DNA from 3 places in the Aeromicrobium sp. YIM 150415 genome. Region 1 is predicted to be linked to each of the others. Evidence: riboswitches for the same ligand, from Rfam matches in the RefSeq annotation. Region 1 holds a riboswitch; each other region holds the start of a gene.

The links. A riboswitch is a leader RNA that binds a small molecule or an ion and turns the genes downstream of it on or off. The one in region 1 is predicted to bind cobalamin.
Region 2: linked by a shared signal. The riboswitch ahead of JL108_RS17850 (ABC transporter substrate-binding protein) and the one ahead of cobN (cobaltochelatase subunit CobN) in region 1 are both predicted to bind cobalamin.
Region 3: linked by a shared signal. The riboswitch ahead of JL108_RS16145 (hypothetical protein) and the one ahead of cobN (cobaltochelatase subunit CobN) in region 1 are both predicted to bind cobalamin.

Annotation. Positions count from the first base shown of each region.
Region 1 covers NZ_JAERWM010000023.1:3,184-10,593, reverse strand. Annotated here, with positions in the region: gene cobF (precorrin-6A synthase (deacetylating)) at 1-515, opposite strand, end outside; gene cobN (cobaltochelatase subunit CobN) at 673-4,251, opposite strand; cobalamin riboswitch at 4,278-4,410, opposite strand; gene JL108_RS14730 (hypothetical protein) at 4,512-4,730, shown strand; gene JL108_RS14725 (hypothetical protein) at 4,753-5,007, shown strand; gene JL108_RS14720 (class I SAM-dependent methyltransferase) at 5,135-5,884, opposite strand; gene JL108_RS14715 (ABC transporter substrate-binding protein) at 5,881-6,882, opposite strand; gene JL108_RS14710 (ferredoxin) at 6,879-7,410, opposite strand, start outside.
Region 2 covers NZ_JAERWM010000030.1:14,276-21,685, reverse strand. Annotated here, with positions in the region: gene JL108_RS17860 (iron ABC transporter permease) at 1-490, opposite strand, end outside; gene JL108_RS17855 (hypothetical protein) at 487-1,224, opposite strand; gene JL108_RS17850 (ABC transporter substrate-binding protein) at 1,214-2,275, opposite strand; cobalamin riboswitch at 2,331-2,509, opposite strand; gene JL108_RS17845 ((2Fe-2S)-binding protein) at 2,515-3,156, opposite strand; gene aztA (zinc ABC transporter ATP-binding protein AztA) at 3,441-4,079, opposite strand; gene aztB (zinc ABC transporter permease AztB) at 4,129-4,971, shown strand; gene JL108_RS17830 (hypothetical protein) at 4,968-6,002, shown strand; gene aztC (zinc ABC transporter substrate-binding protein AztC) at 5,996-6,895, shown strand; gene aztD (zinc metallochaperone AztD) at 6,924-7,410, shown strand, end outside.
Region 3 covers NZ_JAERWM010000025.1:107,028-114,437, forward strand. Annotated here, with positions in the region: gene JL108_RS16135 (ABC transporter ATP-binding protein) at 1-989, opposite strand, end outside; gene JL108_RS16140 (energy-coupling factor transporter transmembrane component T) at 986-2,158, opposite strand; gene JL108_RS16145 (hypothetical protein) at 2,155-3,102, opposite strand; cobalamin riboswitch at 3,177-3,325, opposite strand; gene JL108_RS16150 (hypothetical protein) at 3,292-3,765, opposite strand; gene JL108_RS16155 (ribonucleotide-diphosphate reductase subunit beta) at 3,777-4,760, opposite strand; gene JL108_RS16160 (ribonucleoside-diphosphate reductase subunit alpha) at 4,858-7,410, opposite strand, start outside.

The DNA.
Region 1 (7,410 bases):
TCGGACAGCTTGCGGCCGGTGGTCAGGTGCAGCGGCCGGCCGATCTCGTGCAGCACGATGGCGTGCCGGGCGGCGAGCAGTTGCAGACTCGAGACGCCGGGGATCACGTCGACATCGAGGGATCGGTCCGCCGCCACGCGATCGAGGATGCGGAGGGTCGAGTCGTAGAAGGCGGGGTCGCCCCAGACGAGGATCGCGACATCTCCGTCGGCTTCGTCGAGGGCGGTGGCGAAGCGTTCGGCTCGTGCGGCATGCCAGTCAGCGACGGCTCGCTGGTAGGCGGACTCGTCGCCGGCTACCCGGGCGCTGCGCTCCCTTTCGGGGTCGCGGACGGTGATCATCGGCGGCGGGTCGGGGACGTGGCGCGCGATGATCGCCTCACGGGCGGCGACGAGGGGATCGTCCTCGCGCTTCTCGACGACGAGATAGGCCGAGACCGATCGCAGCGCTTCAACCGCCTCGACCGTCAGCTGATCGACACCCCCCGGCCCGATCCCCACGACCCGCACCCTCATCGCACACCCCCGGTCGCGACGGACGCGAGATGTGCTTCGGTGGTCGTCATAGCAACCACAGGGTCACATCCTGCGTCACCCGACGACGCGAGATGTGATTCCACGGTAGCCATAGCAACCGCAGAGTCACATCCTGCGTCTCGTCCCCGCGCTTCGGTCACTGGCGGTCCTCGAGCTCGCCCTCGACCTCGAGGTAGACGGACTGGAGGGCGGCGAGGGTCTCGGGGTCGGGCTCGGCCCACAGACCCCGGTCGGCAGCCTCGTGCAGGCGCTCGACGATGCCGCGCAGCGCCCACGGATTCGACTGCCGCATGAACTCCTGGGTCTGCTCGTCCAGCACATAGGACTGCGCGAGCTGCTCGTACATCCAGTCGTGCACCACACCGGTGGTCGCATCGAAGCCGTAGAGATAGTCGACCGTCGCCGCGAGCTCGAAGGCGCCCTTGTAGCCGTGCCGCTGCATCGCGCCGATCCAGCGCGGGTTGACCACACGCGAACGGAACACGCGGCTGGTCTCCTCCGACAGCGTGCGGGTCTTGACCGCATCGGGCGTGGTCGAGTCGCCGACATAGGCCTTGGGGTCCTTGCCCGTCAGCGCCCGCACCGTCGCGACCATGCCGCCGTGGTACTGGAAGTAATCGTCGGAGTCGGCGATGTCGTGCTCGCGCGTGTCGATGTTCTTGGCCGCGACCTGGATGCGCCGGTAGTTGGCGCGCATGTCGTCGGCCGCGGGGGCCCCGTCGAGGTCGCGGCCGTAGGCGAAGCCGCCCCAGGCGGTGTAGACCTCGGCGAGATCGTTGTCATCGCGCCAATTGCCAGCCTCGATGGTCTGCAGGATGCCCGCTCCATAGGACCCCGGCTTGGAGCCGAAGATGCGGGTGCGGGCGCGGCGCTCGTCGCCGTGCTCGATCAGATCGGCCGCGGTGTGGGCGCGGACGTAGTTCTGATCGGCGGGCTCGTCGAGCTCGGCGACGAGGGCGACCGCGTCGTCGAGCATCGCGATGACATGCGGGAAGGCGTCGCGGAAGAAGCCCGAGATCCGCACGGTCACGTCGATGCGCGGGCGGCCGAGCTCCTCCAGCGGCACGATGTCGAGACCGTTGACGCGGCGCGAGGCCTCGTCCCAGGACGGGCGCACGCCGAGCAACGCCAGCACCTCGGCGATATCGTCGCCGCTCGTGCGCATCGCCGACGTGCCCCACACCGACAAGCCGACCGAGGTGGGGTACTCCCCCGTCTCGTCGAGGTGGCGCTGGACCAGCGAGTCGGCCATCGCCACGCCGGTCTCGTAGGCGAGTCGCGAGGGCACGGCGCGCGGGTCGACGGTGTAGAAATTGCGCCCGGTCGGCAGCACGTTGACGAGACCGCGCAGCGGCGATCCCGACGGGCCGGCGGGGATGAATCCACCGTCGAGGGCGTGCAGAACCGCGTCGAGCTCGTCGGTGGTCTTGGCCAGCCGCGGCACGACCTGCGTGGCGGCGAACTCCAGCACGCGCACCACCTCGGGATCATCGTGCAGTCCGGTGGCCGCCGAGGCGTCCCAGCCCGCCTCCTCCATCGCGAGGACGAGCTCACGGGCGCGTTGCTCGATCTCGTCGACGGCCCCCAGCTCGTCGGCACCTTCCTTCAGCCCGAGTGCGGCACGGAGCCCGGGGACAGCACCGGTCTCACCGCCCCAGACCTGTGAGGCGCGCAGGATGGCCAGCACGAGATTGACACGCGCTTCGCCGTCGGGGGCCTGGCCGAGCACGTGCAGACCGTCGCGGATCTGCGCGTCCTTGACCTCGCACAGCCAGCCGTCAACGTGCAGCAGGAAGTCGTCGAACTCCTCGTCCCCGGGGCGCTCGTCGAGGCCGAGGTCGCGGTGCATCTCCGCGGCGTGCATGAGGGTCCAGATCTCGGCGCGGATGGCCGGCAGCTTGGCGGGGTCCATCGCCTGGATATTGGCGTACTCGTCGAGCAGCTGCTCCAGCCGGGCGATATCGCCATAGGACTCGGCGCGCGCCATCGGCGGGATCAGATGGTCGACGATCGTGGCGTGCGCGCGGCGCTTGGCCTGCGCGCCCTCACCGGGATCGTTGACGAGGAAGGGGTAGATGAGCGGCATGCTGCCGATCGCGGCATCCGTGGCGCACGAGGCCGAGAGGGCGGCGTTCTTGCCCGGCAGCCACTCCATCGACCCGTGCTTGCCCAGGTGGACCACCGCGTGCGCACCGAAGCCGCGCTCGAGCCAGCGGTAGGCGGCGAGATAGTGGTGGCTCGGCGCGAGATCGGGGTCGTGGTAGATCGCGACCGGGTTCTCGCCGAAGCCGCGGGGCGGCTGGATGAGGATGACGATATTGCCGCTGGTGATCGTGGCCAGCACGATCTCCTGACGATCGTTGACGAAGAGCGTGCCCGGTGCGGCACCCCACGCCTCGGTGACCTCGTCGACCAGTTCGGCAGGCAGGTCGGCGATCCACTGCTCATAGTCGGCGGCCGGGATGCGCACGTGGCTCTCGGTGAGCTGACCCGAGGTCAACCACTCCTCGTCCTGCCCACCGGCGTCGATGAGCGCGTGGATCAGCGTGTCGCCGGCCTCCGTGTCATCGTCCATGTCGAGCACGCGGCTGATGGTCGGGTCGTCGCCCAGGTCGTAGCCCGCATCGCGCAGACGACGCAGCAACCGCACCGTCGAGACCGGGGTGTCGAGGCCGACGGCGTTGCCGACCCGGCTGTGCTTGGTCGGGTAGGCCGACAGCATGAGGGCGAGCTTGCGCTCCGCCGGCGGGGTGCGGCGCAGGCGCGCGTGGTTGACGGCGATCCCGGCGACGCGGCGGCAGCGCTCCTCATCGGCGACGTAGCGCGGCAGGCCGTCGGCGTCGATCTCCTTGAAGGAGAACGGCGCGGTGATGATGCGGCCGTCGAACTCGGGGATGGCGACCTGGTTGGCCGAGTCCAGCGGGGTCACGCCGTCGTCATTGGCCTCCCATTCGGCGCGGCTGGAGGTGAGGCACAGGCCCTGCAGGACCGGGATGTCGAGGGCGGCGATGCGCTCGACATCCCAGGTCTCGTCGTCGCCGCCCGCGCTCACGGCGCCGGGCACCTGGCCACCCGCCGCGAGGACGGTCACGATGAGCGCATCGAGGGTGCCGAGCGCCGCATAGAGGTCATCGGGGGCCGAACGCAGCGAGGAGGAGAAGACCGGACTGCCCACGGCCTCGCCGGTGGCGTCGATCGCATCGGCGAGCACATGGGCGAACTCCGTATTGCCGCTCGCCTCGTGCGCGCGGTAGTAGAGGATGCCGATGCGTGGGAGATCCGCGGGGCGCTCGGGGCGCTCGCTCCACCCCCACGTCGGCAGGACGGCGGGCGGCTCGAAGCCCTCGCCGGTCAGCAGGATCGTGTCGGAGAGGAAGGCGTGGAGCTGGGCGAGGTTGGCCGGACCGCCCTCGGCGAGATAGCGATGCGCCTCGGCGGCCACACCCATCGGGACGGTGGAGTGCTCCATGAGCTCGGCGCTCGGCTGCTGCTCGCCGCCGAGGACGACGATCGGGACGGTGGCCTCGCGCACCGCCGTCGGCACGTCGTCGGGCGATCCGAGGATGCGGGCGAGGACGAGATCGGCCTCGTCCACGAGCGCCGCGATCTGCTCGTCGGTCAACCGCACCGGGTTGGCGAAGCGGTAGTCGGCACCGCTCGCGCGCGCGGAGAGCAGATCGGTGTCGGATGTGGACAGCAACGCGATGCGCGTCATGCTTCCTCCTCGGGGTTCTCGCCCCTATCAGTCGGAATCGTCGCGTTCAGTGTCTGGCTCGGCCTCGCGGACGATGCCCGCGCGGCCTCACAGTGGCGGAACCGCCCCGGTCTCGCACCGGGTTCCTGAGATCGCGTCGACGTGAGTGCGCCCAGCGTATCCGGGCAGCGCGCGCCCCGGTCCGAGGGGCGGCCCGCGTGCTGAGCGAGGGTGTGGATAACGATCTCGACACGACGTAGAATGCAATTAATGTTGCATTCGTGAGGATCACGGCCAGCGCACGACGGCACGGCATCGCCGATGAGGACATCCTTCACGCCCTTCGTCACCTCCTTCGGGTCTATGAGGGCAGAGACGAGGTCCTGTTGGTGATCGGCACCGCCCGCGATGGTCGGATCATCGAGGTGGGGATCGCGGACCCCGACCTCGATCCGCGAGTGGTTCACGCGATGCGAGCACGGCCGAAGTTCTGGCCCTGAGACGACCGAAGGGAGCATGACCATGACGGCACGGATACGGCTCAGTGACCAGGAAGCCCTCGACAGGATCGAGGAGATCGATCCTGCCACCGCCCCGATGCGCGATATCTCGGCGACGGAACCGATCAGAGCAGCGGTCGCGAGCCGCGCCGCAGCCGAGCGAGCGGTCACCGATGCAGTGCACGATGCCCGGGCCCGAGGCGTCACCTGGGTGGAGATCGCCGCCGCTCTCGGCGTCAGCCATCAGGGCGCCCGCCAACGGTACGGAACTCGCTGATCCCCTCCTGGGATCTGTGGGCGGTGGATTATCACGCACCGCCGCACCTTGAGTGCGGGATGGCTCACCGCTCGGGGCCGGTCAATGGTCGGGCGCGGTCTCGTCGTCGCGCGGCAAGGCGGAGGCGTCAACCGCGCACGGCGTAGGTGACGTAGTCGTCGTAGAGCTGCCAGGCGGTGCCGACCTCGGCGAAGCCGGCCTGCGACAGCGCCGCGAGCCGGAAGTCGATCGCGGTCGACGGCGTCGCGTCTCGGCCCGCGAACCGGCGGTCGCGCTCGGCGACGCGCTCCGCGTGGCCGAGGCGCTCGCTCAGCGAACCCCACCATCGGTCCCAGCTCTGCGCGCCGGCGGCGAAGGCCTCCTCCTGGGTGCGACGATCGTGGTCGGCGGCCCAGCGCGCGATGTGCGGCGAGCGTCCGTCGAATCGGAAGTGGTCGCCGTCGAGGAAGACCCCTCCCGGTCGCAGGACCTCGGCAACCTCCGCGAAGAGGCGGACGAGGTCAGCAGGCCACAGCCAGTGCAGCGCCGTCGTCGACACGGCGCCGGCGAAGCCCTCCTCCGCCATGGCCCCCCGCCACTCGCCGGTCAGATCGGCGTCCACGATCCGCACCCGATCGCCATAGGGCGCCAGGTACTCCGCCGCCAGGTCCAGGAGCACCGGATCGTAGTCGACCGCCACGACCCGGGAGTTCGGCACCGCGTCGAGGACGCGGGCGGCCAGCGAACCCGGCCCGCAGGCCAGGTCGAGGACGGTCATCGGCTCGTCGCCCGCGACCTGCCGCAGCACATCGACCATGACGGCGAACCGCTGCTCGCGTTCGGCGATGTAGGCGGCCTGCTGGTCGTCCCAGTGCCGCACGAGATCGGCGGCGGTCATCCGACGAGCCCCAGATCCCGCAGCCCCTCGGCGATCTGCTCGATGCCGTCGACATTGCGGATCGAGGGATCCATCGTCGTCCCTCCGAGGATGATGTAGCGACGCTCCTTGACCGCCGTCAGCCGGCTCGCCACCGGATCGGACTCCAGGAAGGCGATCTTGGCCTCCGCGCTGTCACCGTCGTCGCCACGCTCCAGGTCGGCGAGCACCAGCACATCGGGGTCGCGGTCGAGGATCGACTCCCAGCCGATCTCGGGCCACAGCTGACGCTGATCCTCAAAGGCATTGGTCGCGCCGACCGCACGGGTCATCAGGCCCGGCGCCCCGCAGCATCCGGCCATATACGGGGTGCGCGTCGAGGAGTACCACCACGCGAGCGAGACATCCTCCGCACCGAGGTCCTCGGTCGCCGCCTCCGCTCGGTCGCGCAGCTCGGTCGTCAACTCGTCGCCGGCATCCTGGACATCGAAGAGCTCGGCGACATCGGCGATCTCGTCGTACAGGTCGTCGAGGCTGAGCTCGCTGGTCTGCTCGGCGTCCTGGCCGCCGCACTCGCTCGGCGACTGATACGTCGGTACGCCCAGCTCGTCGAACCGCTCCTGATCTCCGATCCCCTCGGAGGTGAAGGTGTACGCGAAGGTCGAGTAGACGAGATCGGGTTCGACGTCGAGCACGCGCTCCAGCGCGGGGAACTCCTCGTCGAACTTGTCGACCTTCTCGAAGTCCTCCTTGACGTCCTCGATGACCTGGGAGTCCGACACCCCCACGGCCTCGATCCGATCAGCGAGTCCGAGGCTCAGCACGAGCTCGGTCGCCGGTTGATTGATGACCACGGCGCGCTCGACCGGGGACTCGATCGTGACCTCGCGATCGCAGTTCTCCACCACGATCGGGTAGCCCTCGGCGGAGGTGCCGGCATCGGTCGTGTCAGTGGTCGAGCCGCAGGCGGCGAGCAGGCCGAGGGCGCTGACGCCCGCGACGAAGGATCGGGTTCTCATGAGGTGGTCCTTTCGGAGATGATGCGCGGTCGGCGCAGGCGGTCGACGGGGCGGCCGTCGATGAGGTGCTGGTCGACGAGCTCGCCGACATCGGCCCCCGTGACGGGCCCGTACCAGGTGTCGTCGGGGTGCACCGCCACGACCGGCGCGTGATTACAAGGGAAGAGACAGCCCGTCTGGGTGACGAGTACGTCCTCGTCGCCCAGCTCGCGCTCGTGCAGCGCGGTGCTGAGGGCTTCGGCGGTGGTCGCGGCACCGGATGCGGAACAGCGCGGGCCACGGCACACGAGCAGATGATGGCGGAAGCCCGGAACGTCCTCCCAGGCGGACGACCGCAACGGCGCCTCGCGCCCGGTGACCGCGGAGGCGACCACCTCGACCCGGACTCCGGGATGCTCGCGCACCCAGTGCGCCGCCACGCGGCGCAACCAGGAACGGGCCGGGGCGGCACCGGCGGCGGGCAGCCGGACGAGTCGCACGTGAGCGACCCCGTCGTCGGCCAGCCGGCTCAACTCATCGACCAACGAG
Region 2 (7,410 bases), on a different contig from region 1:
GCACCAATCGCAGTGGCGTCAATCCCCCTTGGGCGATGCTGATGCCGAACACCAGGACCGCCGCGCCGAGGGCGCCGAGCAGGGCACCTCCGGTGAGGGCCCAGAGTCCCGCGGAGGACAGCACTCCCAGCGTGATGACCGCGGTCGCCCCGACACTCGCCCCCGAGGAGATGCCCAGCAGATAAGGGTCGGCCAATGGGTTGCGCACCAGGGTCTGGATCATCGCTCCGGCGAGCGCGAGGCCGGCACCGACGATGGCGGCCAGCAGGACGCGAGGGGTGCGGATGTCCCAGACGATGGTCGAGGCCACCGAGGAGCCGGACTCGCCGGAGAGGCGGTCGGCGAAGACACCGGCGATCTCGTCGACCGGGACCTCGGTCGCTCCGAACCCCGTCGCGAGCACCATGCTGAGCGGCAACGCCAGGAGCAGGCACAGGACGATCGTCCGGCGCCGCCACACACGAGCGCCCACCCCGACTGTCGTGGTCATCGGGCTAGCTCTTCGAGTCGCTCGCGCCAGCGCACGCGGTCGTCCGCCGGATCCACCCGTGAGCATCCGGGGCAGAACCGGTGTCCGTCCCCCAGGTGAATCAGACAGCAGGTGTCCCGACGATAGGTCCATGCGCCATCGCAGGTCCGTGGCTCGACGGCCAGCGACACCAGCCAGGGTCCGGCGAGCAGTCGCTCTCCGTGTTGGCGCACGACCTCGGCATCGCTCGCGATCCGGTGCGCCGCGCCGAGGGCCCCGGCACACGACGCACCGACATTGCCCCACAGCACCCGTTCGGTGAGCGCGAAGGTCTCCCGGATCGCCTCGACGAGCGGATGGATCACAGTCGCCAGCGATGTCACGAGCTCATCGGCGTGAAGCGGCGTCGTCCGGGTGACGCTGTAGCGCACGCCCGTCGTACGGCCGGCGCGAACGAGCACCTCCACCTCGACATCCGCCAGGCGAGGGACCGGATGCCCGAGCGCCCAGCCCACGAGCACCGGCCCCATCACCCGCGAGGCGAGACCCTGCAGGGCACACGAGGCTCCGACGACCGCAGAGCGCGCACTGATGCCGTCGGCGTAGTCGCGGGCGATCGACGGCCAGGCACGGGAGTCGGCCAACGAGCGCAGTGGTGTCCACGCGCCAGGATCTCTCTCCCTCATCCCGAGCTCGATCCGCTGGCCCGGCAACGCCTGCCGGGCCAGCACGATCCAGCTCGGGTCAGCGGCCATAACCGGCGAAGCGGCCCTCGATGCCCGACTCGGGCGTGAGGCCCAGGTCGTCGAAGGAGGTGCGCAGCGCCTCGGCCGCCTCGATATTGGGATGTCCGCTGGTGAAGAGGGCGAGCGGGAGGACAACGATGCGGTCCTCCGCCACGGCAGGAAGGTCGCGCAGCGCGGGCTGTTGGCGGATGGTGTCGATCTTCGTCGCGACCTCGTTCTCATCGCCGCTGCGGTAGTCGAGCACCACGATCACATCGGGCTGACGGCTGGCGACAGCCTCCCAGCTGGCTCGGAACCAGGTGGTGTCCTCGTCGGCAAAGACATTCTCGCCTCCGGCGGCATCGATGATGCCCTGCGGCGGGCCGTTGTGGCCCGACGTGTAGAGGTCATCGGTGCCGCTGTCGAAGAGGAGGACCTTCGGCGCGGCGTCAGGACGCGGTGCGTCCTCCAGGGCACCGAGTCGCTCATCGAGATCCTCGATGGCCTCGGAGGCCTCGTCCTCGTGTCCGGTCAGCGCGCCGTAGTTCTCCAGATCGGTCCGCACCGCCGTCCACGGATCCATCGTCCCGAGGGCCGAGGAGGTGTCATCGGGGTCCTGCCGGCAGCTGTCGGAGATCACATAGGTGTCGATATCTCGCTCGGCGGCGACCTCCTCGGTGACACCGGAGGATCCCGCGAACAGGCCGCTGTACGAACCGATCAGCAGGTCGGGGGTCTGGGCGACGATGGCCTCGAGCGAGATCGGCGATTCGAGGCGCGGCACGTCCTCGATACCGGAGCCGTACAGCTCGGTCATGATCTCGTCGTTGTCGGGGTTGAGGGCCACTGCGGCGAGCTGGTCGACGGCGCCGACCCGCAGCAGCGTGCCGATATTCGCCGAGTTGCTCGTCGCGACGATCCGCTCGACGGGGGCCGCGTAGGTCTTCTCGATATCGCAGTTGGTGAGTGAGACGCCGTCGGTGTCGTCGCTCGCGGAGTCGCCCGAGGCGTCGGCTCCGCAGCCGGCGAGCAGGAGTGCCGCCGCGGCGGCAGCGAGGGTGGGAAGGGTACGGACGACCATGACAGGTCCCTTTCGTCCGAGGCTCAAACGCGAAGCCTGCAACTGGATGGATCACACACGCGAACGTGCGACCAGCAGGTCTTCGGACTCGGGATCAATCAGACGGAGCGCCTTCCCGGACAATCGTCCAGTGGCATCAAGCTCCGCCCGTCACCCTCACCGCTGCGCGTCAGTCCCGGACTCACACCGGGTTCCCTGGCTCAAACGAGCACGACTGGCGCTCGCACTCTAGCAGCGGCTCAACGGGCGGCGAGCACGCAGTCGCCGCAATAGCCGCCACCGGGCAACCGGTAGTACAGGCAGCACGAGGCGCGGACGAAGCCGCCGTCGACCGTGCCGGTGCCGCGCAGCGGGCCCTCGGAGAGGCTGCCCAGGGCGGCCCCGGTGGCCCGGTCGGCATCGGCGGCGCCCAGACGGCGCAGCATCGTCACGGCTCCGAAGACCGCTGAGGCGATATTGCCGTCGAGGATGGTGCGCGAGACGGAGTAGTCGGCTCCGATGCGCTCAGCGAGGGGGCCGACGACCTCGGTGGTCACCTCGTCGAGCGTGCGCGGCTCGCCGGGCTCGACCGCGATCGGCCAGGGCCCGGAGTCGACGGGGCGCCAGCGGGTCGTCGACAGGTCGATGCGCGGCGCCAGCACCCCTGCCGCGAGCGATCCGAGCACCGGGGAGACGAGACGTGCGAACAGTCCGAGGGACATGATCGAGGCGGCGACCCGGTCCTCGACGTCCGCGCGAGCGCGCTCGGCGAGAGCGTCGCGGGTGTGGGCGACGCGCTCGGCAAGGACCTCGCCGTGGAGCTGGTCCAGCGTCAGCCAGCCCTCACCCACCGTCCCGCGCTCGACCGCGAAGTACGGGCCGAGTCCGGCGAGCGGGTCCATGCCCGCAGGCTACGCGAACGTGGTTTCGCTCCAGCGACCTCCACTACTCGACCACCGAGGCGAGGGATCGGTGGTTGAGTAGGAAGCTCGTTCAGCGAGCGACCGTATCGAAACCCACCCCAGCCCAAACCTGGCCTCGCTCCAGCGCGGCTACGCCCCCGATGCGCTGGCTCCACGGCGTCGGCCGCGGACGGCCTTGGGCTACTCGACCACCAAGGACCCAGATCGGTGATCGAGTAACGACGGCGAGCGCAGCGACACCGCTCCACCTGGACGTGGCATCGCTAGTGGACCGTCGAGGGGTGGCGGTGGAGGCGGCCGTCAACGAGGGTGACGACCTGATCGCTCGCCTCCGCGGCCTCGGCATCGTGCGTGGCCTGGACCACGACCCGGCCGGAGGCCGCGACCCGGCGCAGCACATCGCTCAGCTCTCGCCGTACCCCGATGTCGAGCCCCGACATCGGCTCGTCGAGGACCATCACCGGGGCGTCGCAGACGATCGCCCGGGCCACGAGGCTCCGCTGGACCTGTCCGCCGGAGAGCTCATCGAGCCGTCGCCGCGCGAGATGGGCGATGCCGAGATCGTCCATCGCGCTCTCCACCGCCCGGCGATCATCACGGCTCACCCGGCGCCACGGGCCACGCCGTTGCCAGGCTCCCATCGTCACGACATCGCGCACCGTGAGGGGCAGGCGTGGATCGATGTGCGTGCGCTGCGGGACATAGGCCACCCCGCCGGGAGGACGGCTGACGGTGCCTCGCGCCGGGGGCCTGATCCCCGCCATGACATCGAGCAACGTCGTCTTGCCCGAGCCGTTCGAGCCGCGCAGCGCCGTCACCCGCCCGGCAGCGAAACACCAGGTCACGCCCCGCAACACCTCGTGCCGCCCGTAGCCCGCGTGCACCTCACACACGTCGATCATCCGACCCCCTAATAAGAATGGTTCTCATTGCATTGTAGAGTCCTCGCCGATGAACCTTCTGACCGACCCCTTCGCCGTGAGCTTCGTCACCCGCGCCGCGATCGCGGGACTCCTCGTCGCCGTCGCCTGCGCCTGCGCCGGCACCTGGGTGGTGCTGCGCGGCATGGCCTTCCTCGGCGACGCGATGTCCCACGGGATGCTCCCCGGCGTCGCGCTCGCGTCCCTGGCCGGTGTGAGTCTCAGCCTCGGCGCGGGGATCGCCGCCGCCCTCATGGCCCTGGGGGTATCGGCGCTGCAACGGAACCGCCGCCTCGGAACCGACACCACCATCGGCCTGCTGTTCGTCGGGATGCTCGCGGCCGGCGTGATCATCGTCTCCGCCTCGGGCTCGTTCGCCGTCGACATCACCGCCTTCCTCTTCGGCGAGGTACTCGCCGTGCAACAGGGCGATCTCGTGACGCTGGCGGTGACGACAGCGGTCATCGTCGCGATGACCGCTCTCGGCCACCGAGCCTTCCTGGTCAGCGCCCTCGACCGCCGGATCGCCCGCACCAGCGGGCTGCGTCCCGAGATCGCCCAGCTCGCGCTGCTGACCATGCTGACCCTCGCGATCGTCGCCACGTTCAGCATCGTCGGAACGCTGCTGGTCTTCGGCATGCTCATCGCGCCTCCCGCCGCGGCGGTGCTGTGGACCTCCCGCGTATCCCTCGCCATCGCCCTCGCGGCCGCGCTCGGCGCCGTGGCCGTCGTCGTCGGGCTGCTCGTCTCCTGGCACGCGGGCACGGCGGCGGGAGCCACGATCACCGCCTGCGCCGTCGCGATCTTCGTCCTGGCACTCGGACTGCGCTCCGTCGTGCCCTCCACTGCCCGCACCCTCGAAAGGACCGCATGAGACCCCTTCGCCCCCTCCTCGCCGTCACCAGCATCGTCCTGGTCGCCGCCTGCTCGTCCTCCGGTGACGACGACACCGCCGGGGACCAGCACGGCCACGGGCACGTCGAGGGCGCCGTCGAGGAGGCCGAGGCACAGCACCGGCTCGTGGTCGCCGATGGCGAACGAGCCTCGGTCATCGATCTCCTCGACGGCAGCGCCGAGACCTTCGACCTGCCTGCCGACTCCGTGCAGACCGATGGGCGCTTCGTCTTCGGAAGCAAGGACGGCACGGCGACGGTGCTCGACGCGGGCAGCTGGACCTGGCCGCACGGCGACCACAACCACTACTACCGCCAGGACGCCGCACAGCTCGGCGACACCGAGCTGGCCGACGGCACGATCGTCGGCGCGTTCGGCTCCGACACGCTCGCCATCGATGCAGACGGCGCGGTCACGACCGTCGACCGCGACGCCCTGGAGGACGGTGAGCTGACGACAGCCGCGGACGACGACATCGACAGCTCCTGTGACGACCCCGACGGTGCCGTGCGGACCGGCGAGCAGCTCGTCATCGCGTGCGCCGACGGCGTCCTCGTGACGGAGGACGGCGAGAACGATCTCGTGCCCTATCCCGGTGAGGAGCGGGCCCGCGAGCTCGGTCAGCGCCCCCGCGCCACCGAGCTCGCCGCGGTTCTCGGCGATGAGGTCGCGGTGCTCGATCTCGGCGGCCGGACCTGGACGACCATGGAGTCCCCCTCGCCCCTCGCGGCGGTCGCGCTCGGCGCCGACCTCGGCGTGCTCGTGCTCGGCGAGGACGGCACGCTGCGGCACTACGACGCCACGGGCGAGCAGGTGGCCGAGCGCCCCCTCCTGGAGAATCCGGACCTCGAGAACCCGCCGTCCCTCGTCGCCGACACGTCACGGGCCTATGTGAACGATGCCGAGGCCTCGGTCGTCCACGAGATCGACTACGCCGACAGTCTGCGCATCGCCCGCGGGATCCAGACCGGCGACGTCACCCCGCTCCACCTGGTGGAGACGGGATGGTGACCCGGCGGCTGGCCGCGCTCGCCGGCGGCATCGCCCTGTCGGCGGCCGCACTCACCGCCTGCTCGGGTGGCCCGTCCGACGGAGGTGTCGTCGTCACGACCAATATCCTCGGCGATGTCGTGCAGGAGGTGGCCGGCGGCGATGTCGAGGTCACCGTGCTCATGCCGGCCGGGGCCGACCCGCACTCCTTCGAGATCTCCGCCCAGCAGGCGGCCGCCGTCGAGAACGCCGACCTCGTGGTCAGCAACGGACTCGGCCTCGAGGAGGGCGTCCAACACGTCGTCGACGCCGCCGAGGCCGACGGCGTGCCGGTGCTCGCCGTCGGCGACCTCGTCGACCCCCTGGAATATCGCGAGGGAGCCTCCGCGGGCCAGCTCGATCCGCACTTCTGGACCGATCCCGCCCGCATGAGCCTCGCGGTCGAGCACGTGACCGAGGCACTGGAGGAGCACGCGGGCATAGAGCCCGGCGAGGGGGCCGTGGCCTACCTCGACGAGCTCACCGACCTGGATCGGCACATGAGGGAGGCCTTCGACGCGATACCGGCCGATCGCCGCAGTCTGGTCACGAATCACCACGTCCTCGGCTACCTCGCCGACCGCTACGACTTCGAGGTCGTCGGCGCCGTGATCCCGAGCGGCACCACGCTCGCGTCGCCCAGCGCCGCCGACCTCGACTCCCTCGCCACCGCGATCACCGAGAACGGCGTGCCCGCGGTCTTCGCCGACTCGTCGCAACCGGACCGTCTCGCGCAGGTACTCGCCGACACGGCAGGCATCGACGTGCAGGTGGTCTCGCTGTACTCCGAGTCGCTCACCGCCGACGGCGAGGCGGCCACCTACCTGGGGATGATGCGCGCCAATACCGATGCCATCGCCTCCGCACTGTCCTGACACACCCACCCATTGAAGGAGAACACCCATGACCAGACGACACGCGATCCTGCCACTCGCGCTCGCCGCGACGCTGACGCTCGCCGCCTGCGGCAGCGACTCGGAGTCTGACGAGGCCGGCGACCACGGACACGACCACGGCAGCGGATCCATCGACCATCCGGTCGCCGTCACCTATGACGGCGGCGTCCTGCTGCTCGACGGAGAGACCCTGGAGGTAGAGAAGGACATCGAGCTCGACGGCTTCAACCGCCTCAACCCCGCCGGCACCGATGACCACATCCTGGTCTCGACCTCCGAGGGATTCCAGGTCCTCGACGCGACCGCGGGCGAGCTCACCGACCTGGTGTTCGAGGCCGATACGCCCGGCCACGTGGTCCGGCACGCGGACAAGGCCGTGCTGTTCGCCGACGGCACCGGCGAGATCACGGTCTTCGATCCACACGGCCTCGACCACGGCGAGATGCCCGAGACCGAGACCTACTCGACTCCCGAGGCGCACCACGGCGTCGCGA
Region 3 (7,410 bases), on a different contig from region 1:
CAGAGCAGGGACGATTTGCCGGACCCGTTGCGACCCATCAAGGCGGTCACGGTTCCTTGACGAAGCTCGAGGTCGACACCCCGGACCGCGACGGTCGAGCCATACCGCACGAGTACGTCGCGGGCGGCCAGCAGGGTCCGCGCCGACTCGACCGGACGACGATCGGTCGGCTGACCCTCCCCGATCCTCTCCAACAACTCGTGACGTCTACGTCGAGCCTGCCGCACGGTCAGCGGCAGCGGCGACCAGCCCGCGAGCCGGCCCAACTGCACCACCGGCGGTGCGATCGGCACTCGATCCATCAGTACGGTCACGTCGTCGACCTCCACCGTGCCGTCACCGTGAACGAAGGCCATCCGGTCGGCGAACGGCACCACACGTTCCATGCGGTGCTCTGCCAAGACGACTGTGGTCCCCAGATCGTCCACCAACCGTGCGAGGGTGGCGAGCACGTCCTCGGCCGCGCCGGGGTCGAGAGCTGAGGTCGGCTCGTCGAGCACGAGCACCCGCGGATGCATGGTCAGCACCGATCCGATCGCGACCCGTTGTTGCTGACCCCCTGACAGCTGTCGCAAGGGGCGGTGGCGCAGCTCGGCGATACCGAGCAGGTCGAGGGTCTCCTCCACTCGACGGCGCATGACCTGAGCGGGTACGGCCAGTTGCTCCATGCCATAGGCGAGCTCCTCCTCGACCGTGTCCGTCACGAATCCGGCGAGCGGGTCCTGACCCACCACGCCGATGAGATCGGCCAGCTCTCGCGGAGTGTGGTCGCGGGTGGAGCGGCCGGCGACCCGCACGTCCCCTTCCAGATGTCCCCCGGTGAAATGCGGGACGAGCCCATTGAGCGTCCCCAGCAGCGTCGACTTGCCCGATCCCGTCCGCCCGGCCAACAGGACCATCTCGCCTTCGTCGACCTGCAACGAGACATCGCGCAGGGTCGGCGTGTCGGCGCTTCGATACCAGAACGTCACGCCATCGATCTCGATCACGTCAGACCCGCCTCCTCGTCGACGATGCGCTCGCGATAGCCGATGCCATAGGTCCAGGCATCCTCGAAGGGCTCGGGCGGCCGCGGCGTCAGGAAGGACGGTGCCACCGCGATCAGCACGCCCAGAAGAGTCGGCCAGGCCAGGATCGGCCATGACAGGTCAATGAGGGACGGCGCCAGGGTCGTCGGCGCGAACTGTCCGGTGAGGACCAGTGATACCGCTGCCGCCACGCCCGAGGAAGCGACGACGACCTCCGCCACCTGCCAGCGATCGGGGCGATATCGGGTGCGTCGCACGTGTTTTCCGGTCAGCTGGAAGCCGACCAAGGCGAGCGCCGTTCCCGCAAGCAGCATCGGCACTCCGAACCAGACCGGCGCGGTGCTGTCCATCGATCCGTAGACGCCGACGCACACCCCGACCAGGCCGACGATCATCAGCGTTCCGGTCAGGGCTCTACGACGGGTATCCGCCACTCCCGCACGCCCGTATCCACGCGAGTCCATCGAGGCGGCGAGGGTGAGAGATCGTTCGAGCGCATCCTCCAACACCGGGATCACCACCGACCGCAGCCGGGCGATCCCCTTGCCGGTGTGACCACGTAGAGCTCGCGCCCGTCGCACACGCAGGACGCTCTCGGCAAGCTGCGGGAACACCGACATCGCCACGATCACCGCGGTCCCGATCTCGTACAAGGCCGGCGGGAGCATCTTGAGCAACCGTTTCGGATTGGCCAGCGCGTTGGCGGCACCGAGGCAGATGATCATGGTGGCGAGCCGCAGACCATCGTAGAAGCCGCCGAGGAGGGACTCGGCGGACACATCGCCGAGCAGTCGAATGCCAGCCGCCCACTGCGGAAGCGGGATCTCGGGGAGGCTCAGGACGATCGTCGAACCCTCGCCCCCTCCGAAGATCAACCGGAACAGCACCCGCAAGGCGATGATGATGCCCGCGAGGACGAGGTACAGACGAAATGCGAGCGCCCAGGGTGCCGCACTCCGCCGGCTGACGACCACATGGCAGGCGACCGCGATGATCGTCGCAAGGATCCACGGGTTGGTCGTCCTACTGGCCGCGACCGCCAGCCCGAGCGCCCAGATCCACCAGGCGGCCGGATGCAGGTCCCTCGGGAGGAAGTAGGTCGAGCCGAGACGCCCGCCCACGGTGGTCACTCGCCCTGCCGAGCGCGTCTTCGCCGGCGCTCGATCCACCACATGGAACCCACGAGCAGCAGCAGGGCGCTCGCGGCCGCCCACGGGGCATAGCGACTGGCTCCGGCATCCTCCGCGGCCGCCTGTCGCACGTCATCGGCATCCTCCCCGCCGGTGAACGACACGTTGTCCGCGGGATCATCCGGGGCATCGCGGGGCATAGGCGCCGGAAGCGAGCCGCCGGACGCCGGAGTAGAGCCCTCCTGCCCGGCGGAGCGGCGGAAACGGGGCGAGTCGGTATCGACATCATCGGCACCTGGCTGGGCTGCGCCCGTCGAACCCCGCTGGCGTTCCATCGGGTTAGTGCTCGACGGCGCCGGGTCGGCGGAGACCGTGCACGATCCGCCCTCCGTTCCGGGTCGCACCGCGGCGACACGCGGACGAGGAGCGTCATCGGCTCCGCCGTTCAGCGAGAAGGACCACCCCTCGAATCCGCCCTGGACGAAATCACGATTCTTCACACCCCAGTTGCTGTACGACCACGCGCAGTTGTTGCCCGCATGCCAGTAGGACCAGTACGCGGCCGAAGGCGGCGTGTTGACGCAGGCCTCGCGGTAGCCAGGCTGCCCCTCGACGCCCAAGGACTCATCGGCGCGAGGGCGATTCTCCAGCCGGCAGACGAAGCCCTCACCCCACCGCTGCGTACCGGCCACCTGGATACCGGCTCCGCGCAGCGCGTCCAGGCCTGAGCCCGCGGTGCCCTGCGGATGGCAGCGTACGATCGTCTGCCCACCGAGCTCTTGGAAGTCGACCACGACTGTCACTCCTCGGTCCCCTTCGCAGAAGCCGGGATGGCCACGACTGTGATCGATCGCGACCGCGGGGGGTGAGGTGGCGCCGTCGATCCAGACGAGGGTCGCGGCGATCAGCAGTCCGGCCGCGACGACTCGGGCTAGGGGCTTCATCGAGATATCTCCTCCCACCACATCGGGCGAGAGGGTTCAGTCCCCTTCACGCACCTGCTGACGCGGCAGATCGTTGGTCCTGCTGGCCTCGGTGCGGTATCCCGACTCGCCGCTCAGAGCGGCCCACGGTTGCGCGACAGTTCCGGATTCGGACCGGATTCCCCGTCACAGAGGGTTCATCGTTCGGGATCAGTGTAGACCGACACCGGCCTCGTCCAAGGCGGAATCGGCCGGATCGTTCCGCACCCCGGGCTCCCAGCCGCGCGCCCACTCCACGACCCGACGCACCTGCGGGTCGGGGTCCGTGGCCAGGCGATCGGACAGCTCCGCCGTGGTCCGTGGATGTGCCGCCACCCACCCACGCACCTGGGCCACCTCGTCGTCAGCCAGCAGTTCGAGCGAGGACACCGGGGTGGCCGGATTGCGAGCCACACAGCAGCGCACGCTCGGCGCGCCATCGGCGGTCAGCGCCCGCAGGACATCGGCGGGCGCGTGGACCGCGAGTGCCGCGCTCTCACGGATGCGGTGGTCCGGGTCGAGGGCCATCAGCCGGATCCGCCGGAGCTTCGCCTCGGTGGTCGGTGGGGAGACGAACCGTGAGAGGGGTCCGTCTCCCCCAGCACGCCGCAGAGCGGCTCGCTGCCCGGGTGTCAGGAAGGACACGCAGCTCATCGTCAGGCCTTCGCGTTGACCTCATAGGAGGTGTTGATCGACTCGAAGAAGTTGACGAGCTGCAGGGTGTCGTTCGCCGTCGCCATCCACTTCGCCGGATTGCCGACGCCGTAGTGCGCCTCGAAGCCCAGCTCCTCGAGCCGTCGGTCGGCCAAGTAGCGCACGTACTGATTGATGTAGTCCGCATTCAACCCGAGGATGCCGTTCGGCAGCAGATCCCGGTTGTAGGCCTCCTCCATCTCCACGGCATCGAGGACCATCTGCTGGATCTCGGCGGCGAACTCCGGGGTCGCCACATCGGGGTTCTCGTCGAGCACGGTGAGGATCAGGTTGATGCCGAACTTCAGATGCAGGCTCTCGTCGCGCACGATCCAGTCGATGAGGGACCCGAAGTTGCGCAGCAGGTTCCGCTGCCGGAAGCTGAGCGCCACCATGAATCCCGAGTAGAACCAGATGCCCTCCAAGATGACGTTGTACGCCACCAGATTGCGTACGAAGTCCTGCTTGCCCTCGGTGGTGGTGATGTCGAGGGTCTGCTCGGTCATCCGCTTGATGAAGCGGACCTCGAAGGCCTCCTTGGCCGCCATCGACGGCACGGTCACGTGGGACTCGTACGCGGCTTCCCGGTCGATCGGGAAGGTCTCGAGCACGTACTCGAAGCTCATGCAGTGGTTGGCCTCCTCCCACATCTGCTTGGCGAGGTAGAGGTGGCACTCGGCGGCGTTGACATAGGGATAGACGCCGAACGCCAGCGCCTTGTTGACCAGCAGCTCGTTCGGGTTGAAGTAGCTCATCAGATGGGTCAGCGCGTGCCGCTCGTCATCGCTCATCCGCTCGAAGTCGCCGAGGTCCTCCCCCAGCTGCACCTCATTGGGGAACCACGTGTTCGCCACTGCCTGGTCGTACAGCTCCATCGCCCACGGATAGGTGACGGGCTTCAGCAGCAGCCCTTCCTCGATCCCCGTTCCCAGGATCCCTCGCGTCATCGTGCCCTCACTTTCGCGTTGAGTGTGACGTTTGGACGCCAAGAAGGCCCGTTCCACCGTCCAAACGTCACACTCAACGCGGGGGCGGGCCGGATGATCACTGGCAGGAGTCGCACTGGAGGCGCTCTTGGGGGTCGATCGGGCACGCGGCGCCGTCGACGACCTCGAGCTCCTGCGCCTCCTCGGGCACCACGGGCTCGGCCTCCACGACCGGCGCCGACGTCGGAGCGACCGAGCCGAAACCGCGTTTGGCCGGCGCCGCGGGTGCCGTGGCGGCACCGAAGCCTCGGCGCTGGGCGCCGCCCGATGCCGGGGTGACGGCCTCGGACTTGTTGACCTTGACGGTGCTCTGTTCCGCGGTGTGTCGCGGCATCATGTGCAGGTAGTAGGTCGTCTTGACGCCCTTGCGCCACGCCGCGCTGTACAGATCGACCATGCCGTCCACCTCGCGACTCGCCAGGTAGATATTGCGGCTGATCGCCTGATCGATCCACTTCTGCGCGCGCGCCGCCACCTCGACGAAGGCATACGGCGTGAGCTGGAAGCTCGTCTGATAGATCTCGACCAGTTCGGCCGGAGCCCCCTCGACCTGCGAGAGATCGCCCTGGTGACGGAGCAGATCGTCGCGCAGCTCGTCCCACAGCCCGCGCTCACGCAGGTCCTCCACGAGATTGCGGTTGACCTCCAGGAACTTGCCCGCGCTCGTGGCGCGGCTGAAGATCTGGCTGAACTGCGGATCCAGGCCGGGAGTCGTGCCGGCGACCAGACCGATCGAGGCGGTCGGAGCGATCGCCATGAGCGTCGAGTTGCGCATCCCGCCGGCCACCTTGCGGCGCAACGCGTCCCAGTCCAGCCGGGTGCTGCGGTCGACATCGAGCGGCACCCCACGGTCGGCCTCGAGACGATCCAGGGTGTCCACCGGCACGAGACCCTTGCTCCAGCCCGAACCGGCGAAGTTCGGGTAGGCCCCCCGCTCGGCGGCGAGCTCCGCCGAGGCGTCGATGGCGTGCCAGCTCACGAACTCCAGGAGCCGGTCGATCAGGTCATAGGACTGCTCGCTCGCATAGGACCAGCCGAAGCGCTCGACCACATCGGTGAAGCCCATGACGCCCAGGCCGAGAGCGCGGTTGCGTTCATTCGAGTGCTCCGATTCGGGGACCGAGCTGATCGTGATGTCGATGAGATTGTCGAGCTGCCGCACGGCCCGGCGCACTGACGCGGCCAGCCGGTCCCACTCGACGACGGCATCGCCGCGGCGCCCGACCACATGTCGCGCGAGGTTGATCGAGGCGAGATTGCACACCGCTACGTTGTCGCGATCCTGCGGCAACGTGATCTCGGTGCACAGGTTCGACAGGTGGATCGTCCCGGTGTTGTCGTTGAGGGCACGGGTGTTGATCGTGTCCTTCCACGTGATCCAGGGATGCGAGGTGGTCTGCAGGCTGATGAGGATCGCGCGCCACTGCTCGCGGGCGTTCAGCTTCTTATGGCGCAGCTCCCCCGCCTCGGCCTTGGCGGCGTAGTCGGCGTATCGGCGGCTGAACTCGCGGCCGGTGAGCTCGACGAGGTCGGGCACCTCGAGCGGGTCGAAGAGGTACCAGGGCTCGTCATTCGCGACGCGCTTCATGAACTCGTCGCTGATCCACACCGCCGTGTTGGCGGTGCGGGTGCGCCGATACGGGTCCCCGGAGTTCTGCCGCAGGTCGAGGAACTGCGCGAAGTCGAGGTGCCAGTTCTCCAGGTAGAAGCAGAGGGCACCGAACTTCTTGCCACCGCGGCTGACGGCACGCAGCGTCGAGTCGATCGTGTGCATGAACGGGATCGGCCCGGTGCTGCGGGTGTTGTTGGAACGGATCGGCGATCCCTCCGAGCGCAGCTTGGTCATCGACAGCCCGATGCCGCCGGTGCCCTTGGTGAGCCACATGACATCGCGCACGGTCTTGGCGATGTGCTCGATATCGTCCTCGGTCTGCATGACGAAGCAGTTCGACAGCTGCGCGTACGCGGTGCCGGCGTTGACCAGGGTGGACCCGGCGGCGAGGTACTCCAGGCGCGACATCGAGTCGTAGAACGCCAAGGCGGCCTGCGTGGGCTCGGCCTCGTTGAGTGAGAGCCCCATCGCGACGCGCATCCAGAAGAACTGGGGCGTCTCCAGCGGGGTGCCGTCGGGCTCGGTGATCATGTACCGGTTGCGCATCGTCTGCGCGCCGATGTAGCGCAGTAGATCGTCGCGATCGGGGTCCAGCGCAGAGCCGAGCAGGTCGAGGTCGAAGAGCTCGACGAGGCGGGTGTCGAGGAGCCCGAGCTCGACGCCCCGGGTGATGGAACGGACGAAGGCCGGGCCGCACAGCGCGTACACCTCGTTGCGTGTCACGCCCTCGCCGAAGATCTTCTTGTAGAGGCTCTTGATGAGCAGTCGCGCGGCGATCGTGTCGAAGGCGGGGTCGTCCTTGACGTTCTGCAGGGCCACGCCGATGACGGCCTCGTCGAGCTGTTCGCTCGTGATGCCGTCGAAGAGGGTGATCTCCAGCTCCGAGCGCAGCTGCGTGGCGCGCGTGACGGGATCGGGCAGTCCGGTGGCGGCCTCCTCGATCGACAGAGCGATCTGGTAGCCGTCGTACGGGACACGGGTGCCGTCGCGCTTGATGAC